3 regions of the Exiguobacterium sp. S22-S28 genome follow, and region 3 is predicted to be linked to each of the others. Evidence: riboswitches for the same ligand, from Rfam matches in the RefSeq annotation. Region 3 holds a riboswitch; each other region holds the start of a gene.

What was found. A riboswitch is a leader RNA that binds a small molecule or an ion and turns the genes downstream of it on or off. The one in region 3 is predicted to bind S-adenosylmethionine.
Region 1: it holds a riboswitch for S-adenosylmethionine, as region 3 does, so the genes downstream of both, ACHA8N_RS16140 (methionine ABC transporter ATP-binding protein) here and mtnK (S-methyl-5-thioribose kinase) in region 3, are expected to answer to the same signal.
Region 2: it holds a riboswitch for S-adenosylmethionine, as region 3 does, so the genes downstream of both, metK (methionine adenosyltransferase) here and mtnK (S-methyl-5-thioribose kinase) in region 3, are expected to answer to the same signal.

What each region holds. Positions count from the first base shown of each region.
Region 1 is NZ_JBHFFC010000033.1:91,429-98,993, forward strand. It holds gene ACHA8N_RS16130 (MetQ/NlpA family ABC transporter substrate-binding protein) at 1-16, opposite strand, end outside; gene ACHA8N_RS16135 (methionine ABC transporter permease) at 50-700, opposite strand; gene ACHA8N_RS16140 (methionine ABC transporter ATP-binding protein) at 690-1,721, opposite strand; SAM riboswitch class I at 1,807-1,910, opposite strand; SAM riboswitch class I at 2,160-2,262, shown strand; gene ACHA8N_RS16145 (alpha/beta hydrolase) at 2,326-3,084, shown strand; gene ACHA8N_RS16150 (thymidine kinase) at 3,147-3,767, opposite strand; gene ACHA8N_RS16155 (DedA family protein) at 3,964-4,596, shown strand; gene ACHA8N_RS16160 (type B 50S ribosomal protein L31) at 4,632-4,877, opposite strand; gene rho (transcription termination factor Rho) at 4,975-6,339, opposite strand; gene ACHA8N_RS16170 (C40 family peptidase) at 6,701-7,384, shown strand; gene ACHA8N_RS16175 (SDR family NAD(P)-dependent oxidoreductase) at 7,458-7,565, shown strand, end outside.
Region 2 is NZ_JBHFFC010000030.1:540-8,104, forward strand. It holds gene ACHA8N_RS12900 (alpha/beta hydrolase) at 1-202, opposite strand, end outside; gene ACHA8N_RS12905 (GNAT family N-acetyltransferase) at 287-775, opposite strand; gene metK (methionine adenosyltransferase) at 914-2,122, opposite strand; SAM riboswitch class I at 2,250-2,376, opposite strand; gene pckA (phosphoenolpyruvate carboxykinase (ATP)) at 2,609-4,177, shown strand; gene ACHA8N_RS12920 (EAL and HDOD domain-containing protein) at 4,239-5,492, opposite strand; gene ACHA8N_RS12925 (alpha/beta hydrolase family protein) at 5,657-6,397, opposite strand; gene ytkD (RNA deprotection pyrophosphohydrolase) at 6,369-6,842, opposite strand; gene ACHA8N_RS12935 (glucose-6-phosphate isomerase) at 6,973-7,565, opposite strand, start outside.
Region 3 is NZ_JBHFFC010000014.1:13,495-21,059, forward strand. It holds gene ACHA8N_RS03320 (sugar ABC transporter substrate-binding protein) at 1-204, opposite strand, end outside; gene mtnA (S-methyl-5-thioribose-1-phosphate isomerase) at 224-1,270, opposite strand; gene mtnK (S-methyl-5-thioribose kinase) at 1,267-2,436, opposite strand; SAM riboswitch class I at 2,515-2,617, opposite strand; SAM riboswitch class I at 2,826-2,927, shown strand; gene ACHA8N_RS03335 (2,3-diketo-5-methylthiopentyl-1-phosphate enolase) at 3,008-4,198, shown strand; gene ACHA8N_RS03340 (2-hydroxy-3-keto-5-methylthiopentenyl-1-phosphate phosphatase) at 4,195-4,854, shown strand; gene ACHA8N_RS03345 (methylthioribulose 1-phosphate dehydratase) at 4,851-5,471, shown strand; gene ACHA8N_RS03350 (1,2-dihydroxy-3-keto-5-methylthiopentene dioxygenase) at 5,487-6,026, shown strand; gene ACHA8N_RS03355 (arsinothricin resistance N-acetyltransferase ArsN1 family A) at 6,169-6,678, shown strand; gene ACHA8N_RS03360 (MBL fold metallo-hydrolase) at 6,748-7,503, shown strand; gene ACHA8N_RS03365 (pentapeptide repeat-containing protein) at 7,559-7,565, opposite strand, start outside.

The DNA of each region.
Region 1 (7,565 bases), on a different contig from region 3:
CTAATCCTTTTTTCATCATCCATCTCTCCCTTATCTGTTCTATGTTTTTTTAGTGTCTCCGAATTTTTCGTGCCAACAGATTGCCTGTTGTCTGTAAGCCTTGCACTAGAATAACGAGGATCCCGACCGTGATGATCATGACCGTCGTATCAAACCGTTGGTAGCCATAGGTAATCGCTAAGTCACCGAGTCCGCCGCCGCCAATCGCCCCGGCCATCGCTGATGCCCCGATCAAGCCAATCGTCGCGATCGTCAAGTTCAGAACAAGCGAGCTGAGTGCTTCCGGCAACAAGAAACGGAAAATCGTCTGCAACGGTGTCGCGCCCATCGCTTCCGCCGCTTCCAGGACGCCCGTACTGACTTCGAGCAACGAACTTTCAATCAATCGGGCAATGTACGGTGCCGCATAAAACACCAGCGGCACGATGGCTGCCTTCGTGCCGATCGACGACCCGACGAGCAACCGTGTCAGCGGAATGATTGCGACGAGCAGGATAATAAACGGGACGGACCGGAAAATATTGACGGTGCTGCTTAAGACGTTAAAGAACGGCACTTGTTCGAGCAACGCCCCTTTACGTGTGACAACAAGCAGAATCCCGAGCGGTAAACCAATCAACGTCGAGAAGAGTAACGACAATCCGACCATCGTCAGCGTCTGCAGGAACGCGGTCCAAATGTCTGTGTAATTAACCAACATCCGCGAGCACCTCCTCGACGACGACATCCGACTGATGGATATAGTGAAGTGCCCGGTTAATTTCCGGTGTGTCACCAATCAGTTCAACGAGCAGACTACCGAATGGAATATTTTGCAGTTCCGTGATGCTGCCGTGCAGAATGTTGAGATCAACATCAAACCGTTTCGCGACTTGTGATAAAAGCGGTTGTCCGGTGCCTGCCCCAAGGAAATTGATTTTATAAATATGATGCCCGGCACCACGCTGATCGATGACTTGTTGAACCGACGCCGGAATCTCATCCTGCATGACGGAACGGACGAAATTTTTCGCTGTCCCCGTCTGCGGATTCGAAAAGACGTCAAACACGGTACCCGACTCAATCAGCTTACCGGCCTCGATGACGGCGACCCGGTCACAAATCTCACGGATGACACCCATCTCATGGGTAATCAGTAAAATCGTGATGCCGTATTCCTGATTAATCTGTTTCAACAGACGTAATATATGTTGTGTCGTCTGCGGATCAAGGGCGGATGTCGCTTCGTCACATAACAGGACGGACGGCTGAGTGGCAAGGGCCCGGGCAATCCCGACACGTTGCTTCTGTCCGCCGGATAACTGATCCGGATAATGATCGGCTTTGTCTGCCAAGTCGACAAAATCCAGCAGTTCGGTGACACGCCGGTGGACTTCCTCTTTTTTGACGCCTTTTAAGACAAGAGGTTTGGCAATATTCGCAAAAACCGTATTGGAATCCAACAGATTGAAGTGCTGAAAAATCATCCCGATGTGTTGTTTTGCTTCCCGCAATTGTTTCGCCGAGAGTGTCGTCAAATCTTGTCCATCGACCGTTACACTGCCGGATGTCGGACGTTCGAGCAGGTTAACACACCGTAATAAAGAACTTTTTCCGGCTCCGCTGAAACCGATGACGCCGAAGATTTCGCCTTTTCGGATTTCAAGATTCACTCCGTTTAAAGCCGCAATCGATTGCTCGTTTGTCTGATAGATTTTTTTTACATTTTTGAATGTAATCACCATTTCTCCCCCTTTAAAAATACAAAAAGGCCTCTTCTTAAGAAACAAGAAGAGACCTGGATCCGCACAATGGCAGAATCCACTCGACTCATCTCTCAGACAATTGTCTGATGGAATTGGCACAGTGCTCATAATGAGTCTGTTGCCGAGGTTTCGTAGGGCCAGTCCCTCCACCTCTCTGGATAAGTGTTGCGGTATGAAATTCATATGTGTGTTGTTGCTGTTCGAACTTATGTCGTAAAACTAATTTTTACATTACAGAAAGATCTTTTAAAGGTCAACCATATTTTCAAAAATAAACCATATGACCCATATCGATTGATTTCCCGGGTTGGGCTTCATCATAGAAGAGTTCCGGTCGCCGGTCAAGGAGCATTTGACAATCCTTTTCTAGCAGTGCTATCATCTTCTCAATGATTAATCCGACAATTCCTATATGTTATATCAAGAGTGGACGAGAGACCTGGCTCTAGGACTCCACGGCAACCTGCGATTTGCAAGGTGCTCCGACCAGCAAAGCGGCTGCTTTGGATGATACACACGAGAAACTCGTTTGCGTCCAAAGCCAAATGGGTTTTTTTATTTTGAAATGGAGGACGAGATGATGAGTATGGTTTATCCTGTTTTACCTGGCGCCGACGATTTTTTCTTTGACCGTGGATCCGTCGGCATTTTGCTCTGTCACGGCTTCAACGCAACCCCGCAAAGTGTTCGGGCTGTAGGAGAACGCTTTGCCGAACGCGGTTTCTCCGTCTATGCGCCGCGCCTGCACGGTCACGGCACGGATTTGCGTGACTTTGAGGCGGCGACGGCAGAGGACTGGAAACAAAGTGTCCGTGACGGCTATGAACAATTGACCCGTCGGTGCGAATCCATCTTCATTGTCGGACAGTCAATGGGCGCGACACTTGCCCTTGCTCTTGTTGCAGAAGGTCTGCCGGTTGCAGGAATCATCACGATCAATGCTGCCTTATCTGTCCCCGCCTATGAAGCATTATCGTTCACCGAATGCACGGTCTATCTGCCGGAAAGTCCACCCGACATTAAACGATCGGCTTTCGAAATCGTCTATGAATATGTCCCGTCTGTTTGTGCGTCTGAGCTGTTACGACTGATTGGCGAGACGATTCCCGTACTTCCTGACATTCAAATTCCGACGCTTATTTTATATTCTGCTGAAGATCATGTCGTTCCACCGACCTGTTCGGATTACCTGCACCGGACAATTGGTTCCGATGACAAACGAAGTTATTGTCTGCTCGATTCCTATCACGTGGCGACGCTCGATCACGATCAAGAGACGATCGTCCGTGAAACAGCACAATTTGTCAATCAGTTTAGCCGGCTGACGCAGACCGGTTAAAAAAAGCGAGCAATTCCCGGGTCTCATTGCCGGAAATTGCTCGCTTTTTCTATCGTGTCCTGTTAGTTCTGTTGTTGTTTTTTCCATTCCTGTAACGGTTGCGGTTTCCCCGGAACTTGATGACAGTGGCGGCAACGTGGTTCATATGACTCAGACGCTCCGACAAGAATAATGGGGTCATTGTAGTTTGCCGGTTTCCCGTCAATCAATCGTTGTGTCCGTGACGCCGGATCACCGCACGAAAGACAAATCGCCTGCAATTTCGTCACGAACTCAGCCCGCGCCAGTAATTCAGGCATCTTCCCAAATGGTTCCGCCCGAAAATCCTGATCCAGCCCCGCGCAAATCACGCGTTTGCCATCTTGAGCCAGTGCTTCGATGACTGCGACGATCTCATCGTCAAAAAACTGGACTTCATCAATCGCGACGATTTGCGTCTCTTCCGCTACTGCTGCGTAAACATCACGGCTCGTCGCCATCGGAATCGCGATGACGGAGTTACCGACGTGCGACACGACATGCTCCTCGTGGTACCGGTCATCAATCGCCGGCTTAAACACTTGAACCGGCAACTTTCCGTATTGTGCCCGTCTGACGCGACGGATCAGTTCTTCTGATTTTCCGGAAAACATACTTCCGCAAATTACTTCAATCCAACCATATTGATTGATCACATGCATCATCGTAAAACACCGTCCTCTAAAATAGTCACTTTAACGAGTATAGCCCGAATCCAGATTAAGAAAAAGGATTGACTTCTAAAAATCAAAAAGCCTTTCCAAATCCGGATTTTTCTTCATCTTCTCATTTCAACTGGTATCTATTTCCTGTACACTAGAAGAGAAGTTTCTTTGAAGGAAGGTGACTCCGATTCATCACATGCTACATGACATACTCCAACAATATGGAGCGTTCGGACTCGCCATTCTGTTAGCAGGCGGAATCGTCGGTCTCCCGGTGCCTGACGAGACGTTACTTGTCATGTCCGGATTTTGGATGCACCACGGTGATTTACCGCTGATCGGAACTATTCTCGCGGCTTACGCCGGCAGCTGCATCGGCATGACCATCAGCTATATGCTCGGTTTAAAACTGGGGATGCCACTCCTTCACCGGATGGCTCCGAAGTTACGGATTTCTGAAAAACATATTTTCAAAGCAGAAGTCGGATTTTTACGTTACGGAAAAACCGTTTTAATCATCGGTTACTACATACCCGGTCTCCGGCAGCTGTCCGCATTTTTTGCCGGTGTCTCGAAAATGCCGTTCCGGATCTTCGTCACCTATGCGTATACCGGTGCCTTGATTTGGATCAGTATCTTTTTAGGGGCAGGTTATTTCCTCGGTCGTCATTTTTCCTTCAGTCTGCTCATGGAACATTTTGCGAATAATCCGGATACACTCCCGTATCTTATCGGAGCTGCCGGTGGAATCGGACTATCTTTCGTTTTGAGAACGTATCTGGCGTACCGTACCAAGTTCTGTCTATACAAAAACAGCCTGCTCCAGTGATGGAGACAGGCTGTTTTTTAATACCGGGGTCGCAATTACTTGCGGCCGTATTTTTTGTTGAAGCGATCGACACGACCGTCTGCAGCGTTGAACTTTTGACGACCAGTGTAGAATGGGTGCGAGTCCGAAGACACATCCACGCGGATGAGCGGGTACTCGTTTCCATCTTCCCAAGTGATTGTCTCGTTCGAAGAACGTGTAGAACCAGTCAAGAATTTGTACTCAGTAGTTGAATCCATAAATACAACTTTGTTGTAGTTTGGGTGAATTCCTTGTTTCATGGTTGTTTTCTCTCCTTCCGCCCTGGTTCATTTGCTGAGCCAGAGTAAGTTACCTTCCTATACTAAACGATTTTTTAACGACCCGCAATACCTATTTTCAAGTCGTTGTGTCTGTTTTCGTCACACGCGGTTTAACAGGTGCGCGCCGGACAGGCTTCTTCTTTTCTTTCTCCAGTTCAACAAAAAATTCTTCATTATTTTTTGTATCCCGAATCTTTCGTAAGAAGCTGTCGACAAACTCATTGGATTCATTCATTGTCCGACGGATCGTCCATAACGCATCCAATTGTTCTTTCGGTAACAACAACTCTTCTTTCCGTGTTCCGGATTTCCGGATATCAATTGCCGGGAAGATCCGGCGTTCGGATAATTTCCGATCCAGATGAAGTTCCATGTTTCCGGTTCCTTTGAACTCTTCATAAATGACATCATCCATACGTGAGCCCGTTTCCACAAGCGCTGTCGCAAGAATCGTCAGGCTGCCGCCATGTTCGATGTTCCGTGCGGCTCCGAAAAAGCGTTTTGGTTTATGGAAGGCAGCCGGATCAATACCGCCCGATAATGTCCGTCCACTTTGCGGAACGGTTAAGTTGTAGGCCCGTGTCAAACGTGTAATCGAGTCCATTAAGATGACGACGTCTTTTTTATGTTCGACAAGACGCATCGCCCGCTCCAAGACAAGCTCCGAAATCCGAACGTGGTTATCCGGTGTTTCGTCAAACGTCGAACTGACGACATCCGCACCCGGAACAGAACGTTCGATATCCGTTACTTCTTCCGGTCGCTCATCAATCAATAGAATAATCAATTCGACATCCGGGTGATTGACTTGAATCGAATTCGCGATTTCTTTTAATAGAGATGTCTTACCCGCTTTAGGCGGTGCGACGATCAATCCACGTTGTCCGAAGCCGACCGGTGCAATCATGTCCATCACACGAACCGACAGATGACGCGGTTCTGTTTCGAGTCGCATCAAACGATCCGGATAAATCGGTGTCAGTGCTGGGAAGAACAAACGATTCCGAGCGGTATCCGGCGCTTCTCCGTTGACGGCTTCCACACTTAATAATCCTTGGAACCGCTCATTTTCTTTTGGTGGTCGGACTTTTCCAGTCACGACGTCGCCATTACGAAGGTTAAATCGACGGATTTGTGAGGCTGCGATATAGATGTCTTCAGAGGATTGTGAATAGTTGATGGGACGAAGGAAGCCGAAGCCGCCGTCATTTTGCATCTGTGGATTACCGGGGATCACTTCTAATACCCCTTCGAGGAAATAAAGACCAGTCGACTCCGCCTGTGCTTTCAAAATCTTAAACATCAGTTCACGTTTGCGGGCTTCCCGGTACTGCGGCACATTTTTTGTTTTGGCAATTTCATATAAGTCTTTTAGTGTCAGATTGCTTAATTGAGCAAGTGTATAGGATCGTTCTGGTTTGTCAGTTTTTTCAGTTGGCATCTGCATTCACCTATTCTTCGTATAAATTCAGGAGCAAAGGGTTCAATCATATTCTTCTACATTATTATGTCGCATTTTCTATGTGAATTAAAGGTATCACATTTCCTCTCATTCGTCGTGATTTAAAAAATGGAAATTTCTTCTTTGTAATATTCGAGTATATTATTGCAGTTATGTTACAAAAATAGCTTGTTTTGTAGTCTAACTGAAAAAACGTTTACATAGATTCGCATGCTAAGATAATCGTGCAGAGAAAAATCTTACACAGTTGTAAGGAAAACTGCTTAAACAAACACTTAATGAGATACATCATATAACTCGGTTGACACAATTACTTTAAACGACATGGAGGATTATATATATGAAACGTTTTCTAGCATCAGTTGCGACAGCAGCATTAGTGGTTTCAGGATTTGCATCAGTGGGAACAGATAAAGTTGAGGCTGCTTCTACAGTAACAAAAGTAAAAATCACAGATAATGGACTTCGTGTTCGTACAGCACCTTCAACAAAAGCAAGCATCGTTGGTAAAGTAAACGCCGGCCAAACATTTACATACAAAGGTAAATCAGGCAGCTGGACTAAAATTTCATACAGTGGTAAAACACGTTACGTTTCTACTCAGTATACGAAAACATACAAAGCTTCTACTTCAACTGCTAAAAAATCAACAACTTCATCTTCAACACGTACACGTCTTCTAAGCGAAGCTGCTAAACATAAGGGTACTCCTTACGTATGGGGCGGAACGACAACTCGTGGATTTGACTGCTCTGGATTCACAAGCTACGTTTACAAAAAAGCAGCAGGTAAAACTTTACCGCGTACGTCTTCTTCACAATACTCGTCTTCTAAAAAAGTCAGCGTCTCAAACGTTCAACCGGGAGATCTTGTTTTCTTCTCACACGGTAGCGGCATTCAACACGTCGGTATGGCGACAAGCAAATCAAGCATGGTCAACTCGGAAACGGGCGGCGTTAAATACTCAAGCTTCAAATCAGGATACTGGGGTTCACGCCTTGTCGGCGCGGGTTCATACCTATAATTCAAAATAACCAAGCGGTTGAGCATCGGCTCGATCGCTTTTTTTCTACTCTATTATACAAGGAGGACATATCATGAACGTATTAATTACCGGGGCTTCTGCCGGAATCGGTCGCGAACTTGCCTATCTGCATGCTGATCAAGGACACCATCTGTTGCTCGTCGGACGAAACGTCGAACAA
Region 2 (7,565 bases), on a different contig from region 3:
GGATCGGCAGTTTTCGTTTACCGGCTTCTCGTAAGGCTTCTTTTAATAATTGCTGGTGTTCTTCAAACGATACACGACGCGGCGCATCGACTATAAGTACTTCATATTCCCGTTCCAAGACGCGAATCAATGCTTCGCTCGGCCGGGCACGTAATTGGAGTGGATATACAAGGACAATCACTCCGGTTGGTTGTTCTACCACAAGCTCACCTCTTCATCAGATATCCATTTAGTATGCAACAAATCCGACTTCGGCAAAACCGCCTCAAGTCGGATTTCTTTTCCCTTATTCGTATATACGTTGCAACCGCGTCACAGGTTCCACCTGTCCAAACACTTCTTCCGTCGTCTCGCTGATTTCCTTAAATCCATACGCGGTCAAAAAGTGACGGGCTTTATAATTACGGGATTCGACGTACACTTCGATTGGAGAAGCACCTTGGCGCTCGAGTTCCCGAATCAGTCGCCGCCCGATTCCGTTCTGTTGGTATTTCGGCAGGACATACAAGCGGACGATTTCCCACGTTCCTTCCACATCGATTGCATGAATAAATCCCACGATTTCCCCTTCAATCAGTCCTACGTTAAAGTATTCTCCACGGGCTTCTTCAGCCGTTCGAATCGCCCGAACCACTTCTTCCTGTGGATACGCTTCTTGGACGAAATGGGCTTTCGAGCGCTCTGAATAGATCTCCTCGTACGTATCCATCCAAGATGTGAGCGCTATATCATGAATACGTGCTGCATCAGCAGGAACTGCTTCGCGTATCTCCATACCGAAATCCCCCTTTTCCTTTTACAGACTCATGTTCTTTTACCCTTTTCTAGAAATTTCAGTCGTATCCCTGCAAAGTTCCGGAGAAACAAAAAAAGTTCAGAAACTTCCTTCAAAAAGGAGTTCCTGAACTTTGGATTATGCGAAACGTTTTGCCTGCTCTTCAAGTGCAGCGGCTTTATCTGTTTGCTCCCATGGCAATTCGATGTCTGTACGACCGAAGTGACCATATGCTGCTGTCTGACGGTAAATCGGACGGCGGAGATCAAGCATCTTGATGATGCCTGCTGGACGAAGATCAAAGTTTTCTGCGATCAATTCGACGAGTTGTGCTTCTGGAAGCTTACCTGTTCCGAACGTATCGACAGCGATTGAAACCGGGTGCGCAACACCGATTGCGTAAGCAAGTTGAACTTCTGCTTTTTCCGCAAGACCAGATGCGACGAGGTTTTTCGCGACGTAACGTGCTGCATAGGCAGCAGAACGGTCGACTTTGGTTGGATCTTTACCAGAGAATGCACCACCGCCGTGGCGTGCGTAACCGCCGTACGTATCAACGATGATTTTACGACCTGTTAATCCAGCATCACCTTGTGGTCCGCCGATGACGAAACGACCAGTCGGGTTGATGAAGAATTTTGTTTCAGCGTCAATGTATTCCGTCGGGATGACCGGAGCGATGACGTGTTCTTTCAGATCCGCTTGAATTTGCTCAAGCGTTACTTCTTCTGCATGTTGTGTCGAGATGACGATTGTATCGACGCGAACAGGCTCGTTGTTCTCGTTGTATTCAACCGTAACTTGCGTTTTACCATCCGGACGGAGGTAATCGAGTTGTCCTGTCTTGCGGACTTCTGCAAGACGACGTGCCAGTTTGTGTGAAAGTGAAATCGGAAGTGGCATCAGTTCAGGTGTTTCTTTCGTTGCGTAACCGAACATCAGACCTTGGTCTCCTGCTCCGATTGCATCGATTTCTTCATCTGACATGTTTCCTTCGCGTGCTTCAAGCGCCTGGTCGACACCAAGAGCGATGTCTGCTGACTGCTCATCGATTGAAGTCAATACAGCACATGTGTCTGCATCGAAACCGTATTTAGCGCGTGTATAGCCGATTTCGCGAATGGTCTCACGAACGACTTTCGGGATATCCACGTAAGTCGATGTCGTAATTTCTCCTGCGACTAAAACAAGTCCTGTCGTGACAGAAGTTTCTGCCGCAACACGTGCGTTTGGATCCGCTGCAAGAATCGCATCCAAAATTGAATCCGAAATCTGGTCACAGATTTTATCCGGGTGACCTTCAGTTACTGATTCCGACGTAAATAGTCGGCGATTAAGGTTTGTCATGTTTGACCCTCCCAAAAAAGAATTTGACGGTGTACTCATTTCCCCTAGTTGAGTGGGACGGTAAAATGAAAAAAACCTTTCCATGTCCAAAAATGGTCAGGGAAAGGTTGTGCGTTCTTCCTTTACCCTCTTATCGTTCGAAGTGTTTACTTCGCTTCAGGAGAGCACCTTTTCCTACATTAATGATGAAATTAATATAAGACGGTTGCCGGGTTTCTTCGGGCCTTGTTCCCTCCACCTGCTCAGAATAAGAGTATCCGTTACGAATTACATGATATAAACTTGTGCCCACTCTGTCAAGCAACGTTTTAATTTCTAGTCGAAAAATTTCGAAAGAGATGTTAAACTGTTAATGCTGAAAGCGTTTCCAGATAAATAGAAATCAGCGCATGAAAATGATTGCCCTATCTTTAGTATGTCATATATAATGAATGTGTCATACTATTGATGGAGCCAAAACCAACGTAGGGGAAAGGTGGGGTCAGGATGCCGATGACGGTCCTGAATATCGAAGAACTACTCAAGAAGGAGCATGTGTTCAAGCAACTATCCGTTGCCGAACTAGTCGAACATGCGATTCGCAACAACGAAGGAGTTCTTGCAGAAAATGGTGCTTTGTCTGTAGAAACGGGGAAATTTACAGGTCGTTCACCGAAAGACAAGTTCATCGTCCGCGATGACTCATGTGAGATGCACATCGATTGGGGTCACGTCAATCAACCGATGGAATCGGATAAATTCGAACAGCTGTTACAGAAAGTTCTTCGTTACATGAACGAAGCGGATCAACTCTACTATACAGAAGCTGCTGCTGGTGCCGATACACATTTCACCCTTCCAGTGCGCGTTGTGACCGAATATGCTTGGCATAATTTGTTTGCGAAGCAGTTGTTTTTACGTGAATATCCTAAGGTAGCGGCCTTTGAACCATTTACGGTCGTCTACGCACCACATTTTAAAGCCGATCCTACGGTCGATGGAACCAACTCAGAAACATTCATCGCGATGTCATTTGAACACCGGATCGTTTTGATTGGTGGGACGGAGTATGCTGGGGAAATTAAAAAATCAATTTTCTCCGTCATGAACTACCTGTTGCCGCAACAAGAAGTATTATCGATGCACTGCTCCGCAAACGTTGGACACGACGGTGATGTTGCCTTATTCTTTGGTCTATCAGGGACTGGTAAGACCACCCTGTCAGCTGACGACAGCCGTCAATTGATCGGTGACGATGAGCACGGCTGGTCTCATGACGGTGTCTTCAATATCGAAGGCGGCTGCTATGCGAAGACGGTGAACTTGTCGCGCGAAAAAGAACCACAAATCTTTGACGCGATCCGCTTCGGAACCGTTCTTGAGAACGTTGTCCTCGATGACACCCGGACTCCGGACTATGATGATACGTCGCTGACTGAAAATACGCGTGCGGCTTATCCGATCACAGCCATCGATAACATTGCCATCCCGTCACGTGCCGGTCATCCGAAAACGATCGTTTTCTTGACGGCTGATGCGTACGGTGTGTTACCTCCCATCAGTAAATTAACAAAAGAGCAAGCCATGTATCACTTCCTGTCCGGCTACACGTCGAAACTGGCTGGGACAGAACGCGGTGTCACGGAACCGGAAGCGACGTTCTCGACCTGCTTCGGCTCACCGTTCCTACCGTTGATCCCTGAAAAATATGCGACGATGCTCGGTGAGTTGATTGATCGCCACGGCGTGACGGTTTATCTCGTCAACACGGGTTGGACCGGCGGCGCTTACGGAACAGGCAGCCGGATGAAGCTGGCGTATACACGGACGATGGTCAATGCCGCTGTCAACGGTCTGCTTACGGACATTCCGACAGAGGAGCATCCGATTTTCGGACTTCATATGCCAATCGAAGTACCCGGTGTTCCGACCGATTTACTCAATCCGGTCAAAGTGTGGGCAGATTCAGCTGCTTATACAGAGCAAGCAACAGCTCTCGCACATAAATTTAAGCAGAACTTCACCCGCTTCGTCAGTGCGACGGATGCGATCAAATCAGCTGGTCCTCGCGTTTAACAAGGAGTGGTGATCACAAAAAGGTTGAGCTCCTTAGCGGAAGCTCAACCTTTTTGTTTACTCAGACAATCGAATCCGTTTCTTCTTGTAAATGGCCTTCTTTTTGACCCAGCCATTCTTGACTTTCTTTTAACAGTTCGTATGCACGTTTTTTCGAAATCCCAAAACGTTGGCTGAGCATCTCAAACTGTGCAAATTCGCCTCGATCTGCACTGATTGCAAGTAACAAACAGTCCCGAAACGGATGATCCTCCCCCTGTAGTACATGTTTCAATGCAGGTTCAATCGGCAATTGATCGATGATTTCGCTAATATCGACGGACAATAATGCATCGATGTGCGATAGTAAACCGATCATATAAGCACTTTCCGCCTTCAGTGTCTTCGTTTCCGTTGCAAATAATTCACATAACTTTGCACAATGTAAAGAAGAACGTAATAGTTCACCTGACCACCGGTACGGACTGGCGAGTTTCATTTCACGCAAGACGATCAACGAAATCCAACTTTTTAATTGTGAGAAGCCTAATAAGGAAATTGCTTGCCGGACGGAACTGACGGTGTTCCGAAGACCGATCCCAGGGGAATTGATCAATTGCAACACTTGAACACTGATATAAGGATTTCCTTCAATCTCATCGATCACTTCATCGTAGTATTCATCTGTCTCCAACCACTTCAACATCTTCAGCAAAACGGGTAACTGAGGGGGTACAGCCTTCCCTTTCATCAGCATCGGCTTGGCGTAAAAATATCCTTGGAACCAGTCATATCCCATTTCCAAGCTGCGTATATGATCTTCGTGGGTTTCCACCCGTTCGGCCAGAAAACGCATATGCGGATAATTTCGTTTTAAGATATGTAAAATCGCACTTTGTTCACGAGGATTGATTGCTTCAATATCGATTTTTATCAAATCAATTAAATCAAACAACTCCGCCCCGTGATGGCGCAATAGATCGGTCACAAAATCATCGAGGGCCAACATGAATCCTGCTTCTTTCCACTTTTTTAGTGTTAACAGCATATTTTCATCGATGTGAACGGTTTCCAACACTTCAATAACGAAGCGGGTCGGGTCTAAGTGATCAATCAGCTCAGATTGCAACAGTTCTCCCGTAAAATTAATAAACAGTCGTTTCCCTTCCGCAACACGATCTACTCCGAGATGAATCAATGTATTGGTCAATACATCCATCGTCGCCAGTTCTCCATCAAAAACTGCTGGAGCTTCAACGGAACGATAGAGTAATTCGAAAGCATCGATCGAACCTAACCGGTCAACAATCGGTTGGCGTGCAAGTAAGATTTCCATCTCATGTTCCCCTTTAAAATCCATTAATTAGGATTATTTTATATGTTCTAGTATACCAAACATCCTTTTCTCTAAAAAAACAGTTTTTCAAATAATATCAATGTTCCACTAAATCAAAAAAAATCACTTCAACATCCTACATTGAAGTGACCTTTCGAATCCTGTTACGTCATCATCCATTTCATCACGTCATCCGTCACTTCCATCTTTTGATGCACCGGAAATTGATGGGCATATTGATAGATTTTCAAGTGGGTCTGTCTCGGATAACGGGCGGCATAATTCGTGGCATGACGCAATTTGACATTTTGATCATACAACCCGTGAATCAGTAACACCTCTCCCTGTGGTCTATAGTACAAGGGAGATCGAACATGATAGGCTTTTTGCTGTTGGTCCGGTGTACCGCCTGTAAAACGTCGAAGCATCTTTTGCATCGTTCGTTGTTCCTCATACGTCCAGACCAGATTCGTTACCCCCGCCCAAGAAACCGTCCGTTTGACAGGGCGATGATGGGCAAGCAATAACGCCATCTGACCGCCGCGTGAGAAGCCGAAGACCGACGTCCGCTCCACACGCTGATCCAACCAGTCAAATGCACTGATGGCGTCCAAAATATCCTGATTTCCAAAGTCCTCTTTACCGGTTCCGCCTAAGTTTCCACGATAAAAGGGCGCCATGACTAAATAACCCGCTTGCGCAAACTGCATCAGACGTGTCGGTCGGACCATCCCGATGTGACGTGTCCCACCACGTAAATACAAAAGACCTTGTCCATTCGCTTGAACGGGAAAAATGACATAGGCACCCACCCGTTCACCGTCAGATGTCTCATAAAACATCCGAAACGATCGAAACGGACCTTGTCTCGGCAGTTCAAACCAATCGGCGTTCGGCGAGTACACGAAGAGTCTCCGGAAGGACACGGTCCTTCATCATGAAGCTGTATTGGCGGTTCGTATCGAGACGAGGTGGGATATCGTCCAATAAGTATGCCCCGTCCGTCTCATCGACAGCCAGGTGAGGGACAAGTGATTTTATCTCGGCGAAGTAGATGTTCTTGATGATTGTATCCCCTCGTCCTTCGACACGATATTGTCCGATGTACTGAAGGCGTTCAATCTGTCCACCCGTTTCTTCCATCACTTCTCGGTATGCTGCTTCTTCAGCCGTTTCACCGGGTTCGACTTTTCCCCCGGGAAATTCGTACCCCCGTTGTTTATGATGCGTCAGTAACCATTTCCCCTCGTACACGGCAATGACCCAGACATGAAGCGGATGAACCGAGAACGGATGGTCCTCAAAACTCAGTTCGACCCGATTTTGATAATAATCCAAAAACGTAATCACGTGCGTGCACCCCATTTCTTCTTCTCTCTTCACTTTACCTGTTTCGAAAGCATTCTAAAAGTGAAAGTGCGTAGGAATTTGCCAGAATGACAAAAAAGACATCCCTCTGAATCGAGAGATGTCTGGGTTCTTATTTCAAGCGAGCTTCAAGCTCTGCTTTTTCTGCTTCAAATCCAGGTTTACCGAGTAAGGCAAACATGTTTTTCTTGTACGCTTCAACACCCGGCTGATCAAATGGGTTCACACCAAGCAGGTATCCACTCATTGCACACGCCTTTTCGAAGAAGTAGAACAAGAATCCGAGATGATACGGCGTCATCTCCGGCAATTCAACCGTCAAGTTCGGGACTTGTCCATCCGTGTGGGCAAGTAACGTTCCTTCAGCGGCTTTGTCATTAACAAATTGAATCGATTTTCCTTCAAGGAAGTTCAGACCGTCCAAGTCTTGCGCATCCTTTTCGATCGTCAAAGCATGACGTGCTTGTCCGACTTTAATGACTGTCTCAAACAAGTCACGGCGTCCTTCTTGCACGTATTGACCCATCGAGTGGAGATCCGTTGAGAAGTCGACTGCGGCCGGGAAAATCCCTTTGAAGTCTTTTCCTTCTGACTCTCCGTACAACTGTTTCCACCACTCCGACACATAGTGTAAAGCTGGTTCGTAGTTGACGAGGAGTTCGATGGTTTTCCCTTTCGCGTATAACGCGTTCCGGACGACTGCAT
Region 3 (7,565 bases):
AAGCGCTTCCCCTTCTGACCGGGCACCGTCCAAAAATTGTTTCGTATGATCATCGGATGCGAGGTTGCGGATGACGGCAATCTTAATGTCTCCTTGGACACTTTCCGGGACACCGCTGATTTTTTTCGTCGGTGTCGCTTCGCTATTGGCGCAAGCAGCCAGCAAGACCGCCGGTGCAAGTACAGCAAATGCTAATTTTTTCATCTGGATCTCCCCTGTCTGTTTAAATGGTCTGTTGTCCTACCGTCTGTTCGATTGTTTCCACGCTCGGTCGTTCGATGACGCCCAGTTCCGTGATGATAGCGGTGATAAGTTCGTGCGGTGTCACGTCAAATGCCGGATTAAAGACCGGTACACCCGCAGGCGCCGTCACCTGTCCGGCAAACTGCGTCACTTCCGTCGCTGACCGTTCTTCGATCTCAATCTCGTCGCCTGATAAACTCGTTAAGTCAAACGTCGACAGCGGTGCGGCGACGTAAAATGGAATTCCGAAGGCACGTGCGAGTAACGCCAGCTGGAACGTCCCGATTTTATTGGCCGTATCGCCGTTTCGGGTAATCCGGTCCGCTCCGACGATGATGGCAGTGATCTGCTTTTCCTTGATCGTATGCGCGACCATATTGTCCGTGATCAAGGTGACGTCAATCCCTGCCCGTTGCAACTCCCATGTCGTCAAACGTGCCCCCTGCAACAAAGGCCGTGTTTCCGACGCATAGACGGATAACGGAATGCCTTGCTCCTTCGCGAGATAAAACGGGGCCAGTGCCGTTCCGTAAGCCGCTGTCGCAATCGATCCGGCATTACAAATCGTCAACACCCGGTCATTTGCCTGAAACAACTCCATGGCATGCACACCGATTTGCCGTGACGTCTTGGCATCCGCTTCGTAAAGCGCCACCGCTTTTTGTTCCAGACGTTTCGGCAGTTCTGCAAGCGTCTTTGCCGAAACGATGAGCTGATTCAGTTCGTCGAGCACGTTCCGCAAATTGACGGCGGTCGGCCGGGTGGCCAGTAATTGTGCCGACACCGTCAACAGTTCCTGTTTCACTTCGTCAAGCGATCCTGTCGTCCGAAACGCTTCCTGCACGAGGACGAAACCACCGAATAAACTGATCGCCGGCGCCCCCCGGACACGTAGTTGTTTGATCGCTTCAATCGCCTGCGCCAAATCGTGAATGACTTCATACCGTTCTTCTTCCGGGAGACGGGTTTGGTCCAAGATCGTCACCGTCCCGTTTTCATAGATGATGCTCTGAACGAATTGACTCATCGGCTGAGTTCCTCCGTTACGTCAAAGTTCCGCAGATCCGTAAACGTCTTGCATTCCGTCCGGCGTTTGATCAACGCAGCACCGAGGCGTAACGCATGACGTTTTCGTTCGAGACGAACGGTCAGATCGGTAATCTGTTCCAAGTCCGCGACCGGTGCCAGTCCGATCGTCCGGCGAATCAACTCGCATCCGGCAAATCCAAGCGCGTCTTGTAAAATCGTACTGAGAACATCCTCGACGAGACCGTCCGCTGAACGGAACGGCTCCACCGCTTCCCGCTCCCACAACGCCTTGAACGTCGACGCAAACGTCAGCCAAAACGTATCGATGTCCTTGATCCGTTCGTCGCGCAACCGGTCATAGTCCGGATAAGCGGCAAAAAACAGATGGGCGATGAACTGACCGACATCAAACCCAAACGGTCCGTAAAACGCGAACTCGGGATCGATGACTTTGGTTTCTTCCGCCGAGGCGAAGATGCTGCCTGTATGTAAGTCGCCGTGCAGCAAGGCGTCACCTTTCGTGATGAACAGTGCTTCGAGCTTCGCGACTTCCCGTCTCAGCTCCGCGTCGTTCCAGACCCGGTCGACTTCCGCTTCCAGTCCCGCTTCAATCGCATTTGTTTCCGCGTCATAAAACGGGTCCGTGAAAATCAGTTTCTCCGTGATGTCGCACAGATCCGGATTGTAGTACTGACGGGCGATCTGTTTTTTCGCGACCGGTCCGAGGGCAAAATCCGACGTATAAAACAGTGTCCGGGCCAAATACGAACCGATGTGCTCCGCGAGCAACGGATACTTTTCTCCCTCAAGCAATCCAGCCCGGACGATTGTCAGATGAGACAAGTCTTCCATCACCGTGAAGGCTTCTTCTTTGCTCGCATGGTACACACGCGGGACAAACGGAATCGCAACTTTCGCAAATTCTTTTAACGCTGACTGTTCGATCCATGCCCGTTCGAGCGACAGCGGCCAGCTTTCACCGACGACCTTCGCATACGGTAACGCTTGTTTTAAAATCAGCTGCTGGTTCCCCGCATGAATCCGAAAAACAAGGTTTAAATTGCCGTCGCCGATTTCTTCTGCTGTCACCGGTTCATTACCGATCAGACCGAGTGTCCGGACCCGTTCGATGGCGTCCTGTACTGTAAATGCTTGATATCCCATTCTAGTTTCCCCCTTGATGATCACACGAAAAAACGCCCCTTTTCGTCAAAGAAAAGAGGCGCAGTAGAATACTCCGTCCTCTTATCTCTCAGACGAATGTCTGTTGGATGTAGCACCGTGCCGGATGGTCGGTTGCTGCGGCGTCTTCGGGCCAATTCCCTCTGCCAACTCACGATAAGAGTCATATGTAGTTGTCGTGTGGTTTGATGTTGATTTGAATACTACGTGCGCCGACCACCCTCTGTCAATTCCAATTTTTAGTGAAATGGATGCAAAAATGCTACCGTCTATAGAAGAAGTATTTTCAAAAAAATAAATTTTCAAAATATAGTTTGACAAGTAACCATTCTCGTGTAAAAATTGCAATTAGATTTCACAATTTCATCCAATTCTTATCAAGAGCAGACGGAGGGACAAGCCCTACGATGTCGCAGCAACCGACCACTTGGCACGGTGCTAATTCTTGCAGCTAATACGCTGACAGATAAGAGTCCACGCGCAATTTTTCATGGTCTCTTGTCATTGACGAGGGACCATTTTTGTATTTTTTAACAAGGGAGAGACGACGATCATGGCGTACATTACCGCAACTTACCAACTCGGCGTGACCGATCAGTTACCAAAACGGGCAGAGCAAATCGCCCTCGGTCTGACGGTCGGCTCATGGACCGATTTGAATCATTTGGAACAACAACAGCTTGAATCCTTTAAAGGACAAGTCGTCCATACGGAAGAACACGACGGAAAAGGGTATGTCACGATCCGTTATCCGGAACACAACGTCTCACGGGACTTTTCGGCGATTTTGACGACCGTCTTCGGTAAGCTGTCGCTCGACGGTCAAATCAAACTGACGGATCTCCAACTTCCCGCTACGTTCACACCGGATTTTCCCGGTGCTAAATTCGGCATCGAGGGCGTCCGCCAATTGATCCAAGTCCATGACCGTCCTCTGTTGATGAGCATCTTTAAAGGTGTCATCGGACGGGACCTCGTTTTTTTACGGGAACAACTCGAAGCCCAGCTTGCCGGCGGGATTGATCTCGTCAAGGATGACGAGATTTTATACGACAATCCGCTGACACCGTCCATCGACCGGGCGCGCATCGGACGGGAAGTCCTCGATGCGCATTATGAACGGACCGGTAAACGGGCCCTTTATGCGATTACGTTGAGTGGGCCGGTCTTCCGCTTGAAAGAACAGGCGAAACAACTGGTCGAAGCCGGAGCGACAGCCCTCCTGCTCAACACGTTTACATACGGACTCGACGTCTTGCGGGAACTGGCAGCCGATCCGGAAATCCCGGTCCCGATCTTTAATCACCCGGCGTTGAGCGGTGCCTTAATCGCCAGTCCCGAGTACGGAATTGCCGCCCCGGTCCTGCTCGGAACGTTGCCGCGGATTGCCGGTGCCGATTTGACGTTGTTCCCGTCGCCGTACGGGAATGTCGCCCTCGCCAAAGACTTGGCTCGCGGGATTGCCGTCGAAGCGACCCGAATCGGTGAGACCAAAACGATTCTCCCGGTCCCGTCCGCCGGAATCCACCCGGGTCTCGTCGCCCAGCTTGTTCGTGATTTCGGCGTCGATTCCGTCATCAATGCCGGTGGCGGTGTCCACGGTCATCCGCAAGGCGCTGCGGCCGGAGTCACCGCTTTCCGCCAGGCACTCGACGCAGCACTGGCCGGTGAATCACTGACAAGTGCCGCCCACCGGCACGAGGAATTACGTGTCGCCCTCGATGCTTGGGGGATTACGAAATGACGATCCGGATTTTATGTGACTTTGACGGCACGGTAACGGAGCACGATAATATCATCGCCTTGATGCAGGAGTTCGCTCCGCCGGAAAAATTTGAACCGTTAAAACGAGGTGTGCTCGACCGGTCGCTCTCGATCCAGTCCGGCGTCGGACAGATGTTTCAGCTGCTTCCGTCCAGTCAAAAACAAGACTACATTGATTTCTTGACGAAACGGGCGGTCATCCGTCCCGGCTTCGACACCTTACTCGCCTTTGCCAAATCAAACGAGATTGACTTTTCCATCGTCAGCGGCGGGATCGACTTTTTTGTCCAGCCGATTCTTGCGGATGTACTGACGGACGAAGCGATTTATTGCAACGGCAGTGACTTCAGCCAGGAGACGGTTCGAATCGAATGGCCGCATGCCTGCGACGCAGCCTGTACAAATCAATGCGGCTGTTGCAAAACCTCGATCGCCCGGAAGCTGAAGCAGGACGGTGATACGATCATCGCGATCGGCGACTCTGTGACGGATTTTGAACTGGCCAAGCAGGCGGATCACGTTTATGCACGGGATTATCTGATCACACTGTGTGAACAGCACGGCATCCCGTATACACCGTTTGAAAACTTTCATGACATCTTGAATCATCTCCAGACAAAGGTGGTGTACACATGACCTTCTTAAAACGATACGAAGAATTACGTGCCGTCAAACAGGAACTTGCAGCACGCGACTGGTTCCCCGGCACAAGCGGCAATCTCGCCATCCGGACAGCCGATCAACCGACTGAATTTCTCGTGACGGCAAGCGGGAAGGATAAACGGCAGGATACACCGGACGACTTCGTCCATGTCGACGCGTTTGGTCAACTGATCGGCGAACAGACGGGCCGTCCCTCTGCCGAAACGTTGCTCCACGTCGAGGTCTTCAACCGAACGACTGCCGGCTGTTCCCTTCACGTCCATACGGTCGACAACAATGTCATTTCGGAACTGTACGGCGATCAAGGTGAGATTCGGTTTGCCGGTCAGGAAATCATCAAGGCACTTGGCCGTTGGGAAGAAGATGCGGAAGTCCGTGTGCCGATCATCCCGAACCATGCCGACATTCCGACACTTGCCGCTGCCTTTGCAGCGCATGTACATGCCGAGAGCGGCGCTGTCCTGATTCGCAATCACGGTATTACCGTCTGGGCACCGACTGCCTTTGAAGCCAAAAAACAGTTGGAAGCATTCGAGTTTTTGTTCAGTTACACCTTAAAACTACAAACGTGCCGACAGGCGATTCATTAAAAGGAGGAATTTACAATGGCAACAGTACTTTTCCAACAGACAAACGAACGGTATACGGATCAAAACGAGGTGTCTTCATTCCTTGCCTCACGCGGTGTACTCTACGAACAATGGGACGTCTCGAAACTGCCGGCGGAGCTGGTTGAAAACTATACATTAACGGATCAAGACAAACAAACGATTCTCGATACGTTCCAAGCTGAAATCACGGATGTCTCAGAACGCCGCGGTTATCAGACGGCAGATATCATTTCGTTGTCGGATGCGACACCAAACTTGGACGAGTTGCTCGTCAACTTCCAGAAGGAACATCACCATACGGATGATGAAGTCCGTTTCATCGTCAGCGGTCATGGCGTCTTCGCGATCCAGGATGACGAAGTCGGTTATTATAACATCGAGCTGAATCCGGGCGATTTGATTTCCGTCCCGGTCAACACCCGCCACTACTTCACGCTCCAGGACGACCGTCAAGTCGTTGCCGTACGGATTTTCGTGACGACGGATGGTTGGGTGCCGATTTATGAAAAAGACGCACTCGAGACGACCAACTAAAAAGGATTTTTCAGGACAGACTGCTCCGCGGCTTCAAGCCCGGCAGTCTGTTTTTTTGCAATTCCTATCCTACAAACATGCCGCTTGTTTTCGTTTCCTCCTATATAATGAAGAAAAGACTCTCGAACAGGAGGACACGTTCATGATGATTCGACCCGTCCAGGAAGCTGACTTACCGCATATCCTCGCCATCTATAACGAAGGAATCGAAGACCGGATTGCGACGCTTGAAACGGATACCAAGGACCTGTCCTTCATGAAAGACTGGTATCAGGAACGGACGACACGTTACGCCGGCTTCGTCGCGTATGAAGGGACGACGATTCTTGGCTTCATCTCGCTTGATCCCTACAATCCGCGTCCGGTCTATCAATCCGTCGGTGAACTGTCTGTCTACATCACAAGAACCCACCGCGGTCAAGGCATCGGACGACAGCTCTTACGGATCATCGAGGAACACGCGATCACGCAGGGGTTCCATAAATTGATCCTGTTTACCTTTCCGTTTAATAAGTTGGGCCAAAAACTCTATATCCGGTCCGGATTCCGGATTGTCGGGACGTTTAAACAGCAAGGCATGCTCAACGGATACTATGTCGATGTTCTGGCGATGGAAAAGCTGCTTCCGAAGACGATTGACGATCAGATATGATTAGTCCGGCTTCCGAATGGGAAATGAACGAACAGTGAAGCATTCCCAGACAGGAAAGGAAGACTGCCCATGGACATTCAACAAATCCGTAACGCCACACTCGTCGTCACCTATGCCAACCAAGTATTTTTAATCGATCCGTTTCTCGGCGAAAAAGGAACCTTACCGCCGTTTGGTCAAACGCCAAATGCCGTTCCGAATCCGCTCGTCGACTTACCGGTCGACATTTCAACGTTACTTGATCCCGATGCGATTTTCGTGACGCATCTTCATGCCGACCACTTTGATGAAGCGGCGAAGGAGCTTTTGCCAAAACAAATTCCGCTTTACGCCCAAAATGAAGCGGACGCAACGACAATCCGCGAAGCCGGATTCACGAACGTCTCATCGTTTGAGAATGGATTGACGCTTGGCGACATCCGTGTCTCTCACACATCAGGGCAACACGGGGTCGGTGAAATCGGTCAACGGATGGGAACGGTCTCCGGCATCGTCTTGACGCACCCCGACGAGCCGACACTCTACATCACCGGCGATGCGATTTGGTGTAATGAGGTCGAAACCGCCATTGAACAGTATGCGCCTGACATCATCGTCGTCAACAGCGGTGCCGCTCAATTCCTGACCGGTGAGCCGATTACGATGTCCCAGCGCGATTTACTCGCTGTTCATCAAGCCGCCGCTGAGGCGACGATCATCGTCTCGCACCTCGAATCCGTCAATCATTGTTTGCTGCGCCGTGACATGATTGCTGATTTCCTGGCTGCCCATCATCTGTCCGCTCATTTCCTCATTCCGGATGACGGCGAAACGATTTCTTTCTAAAATAAAAACGAAGTCCACCATTCCGGTCTGATCCCGGAAAATGGACTTCGTTTTTTTAGTCG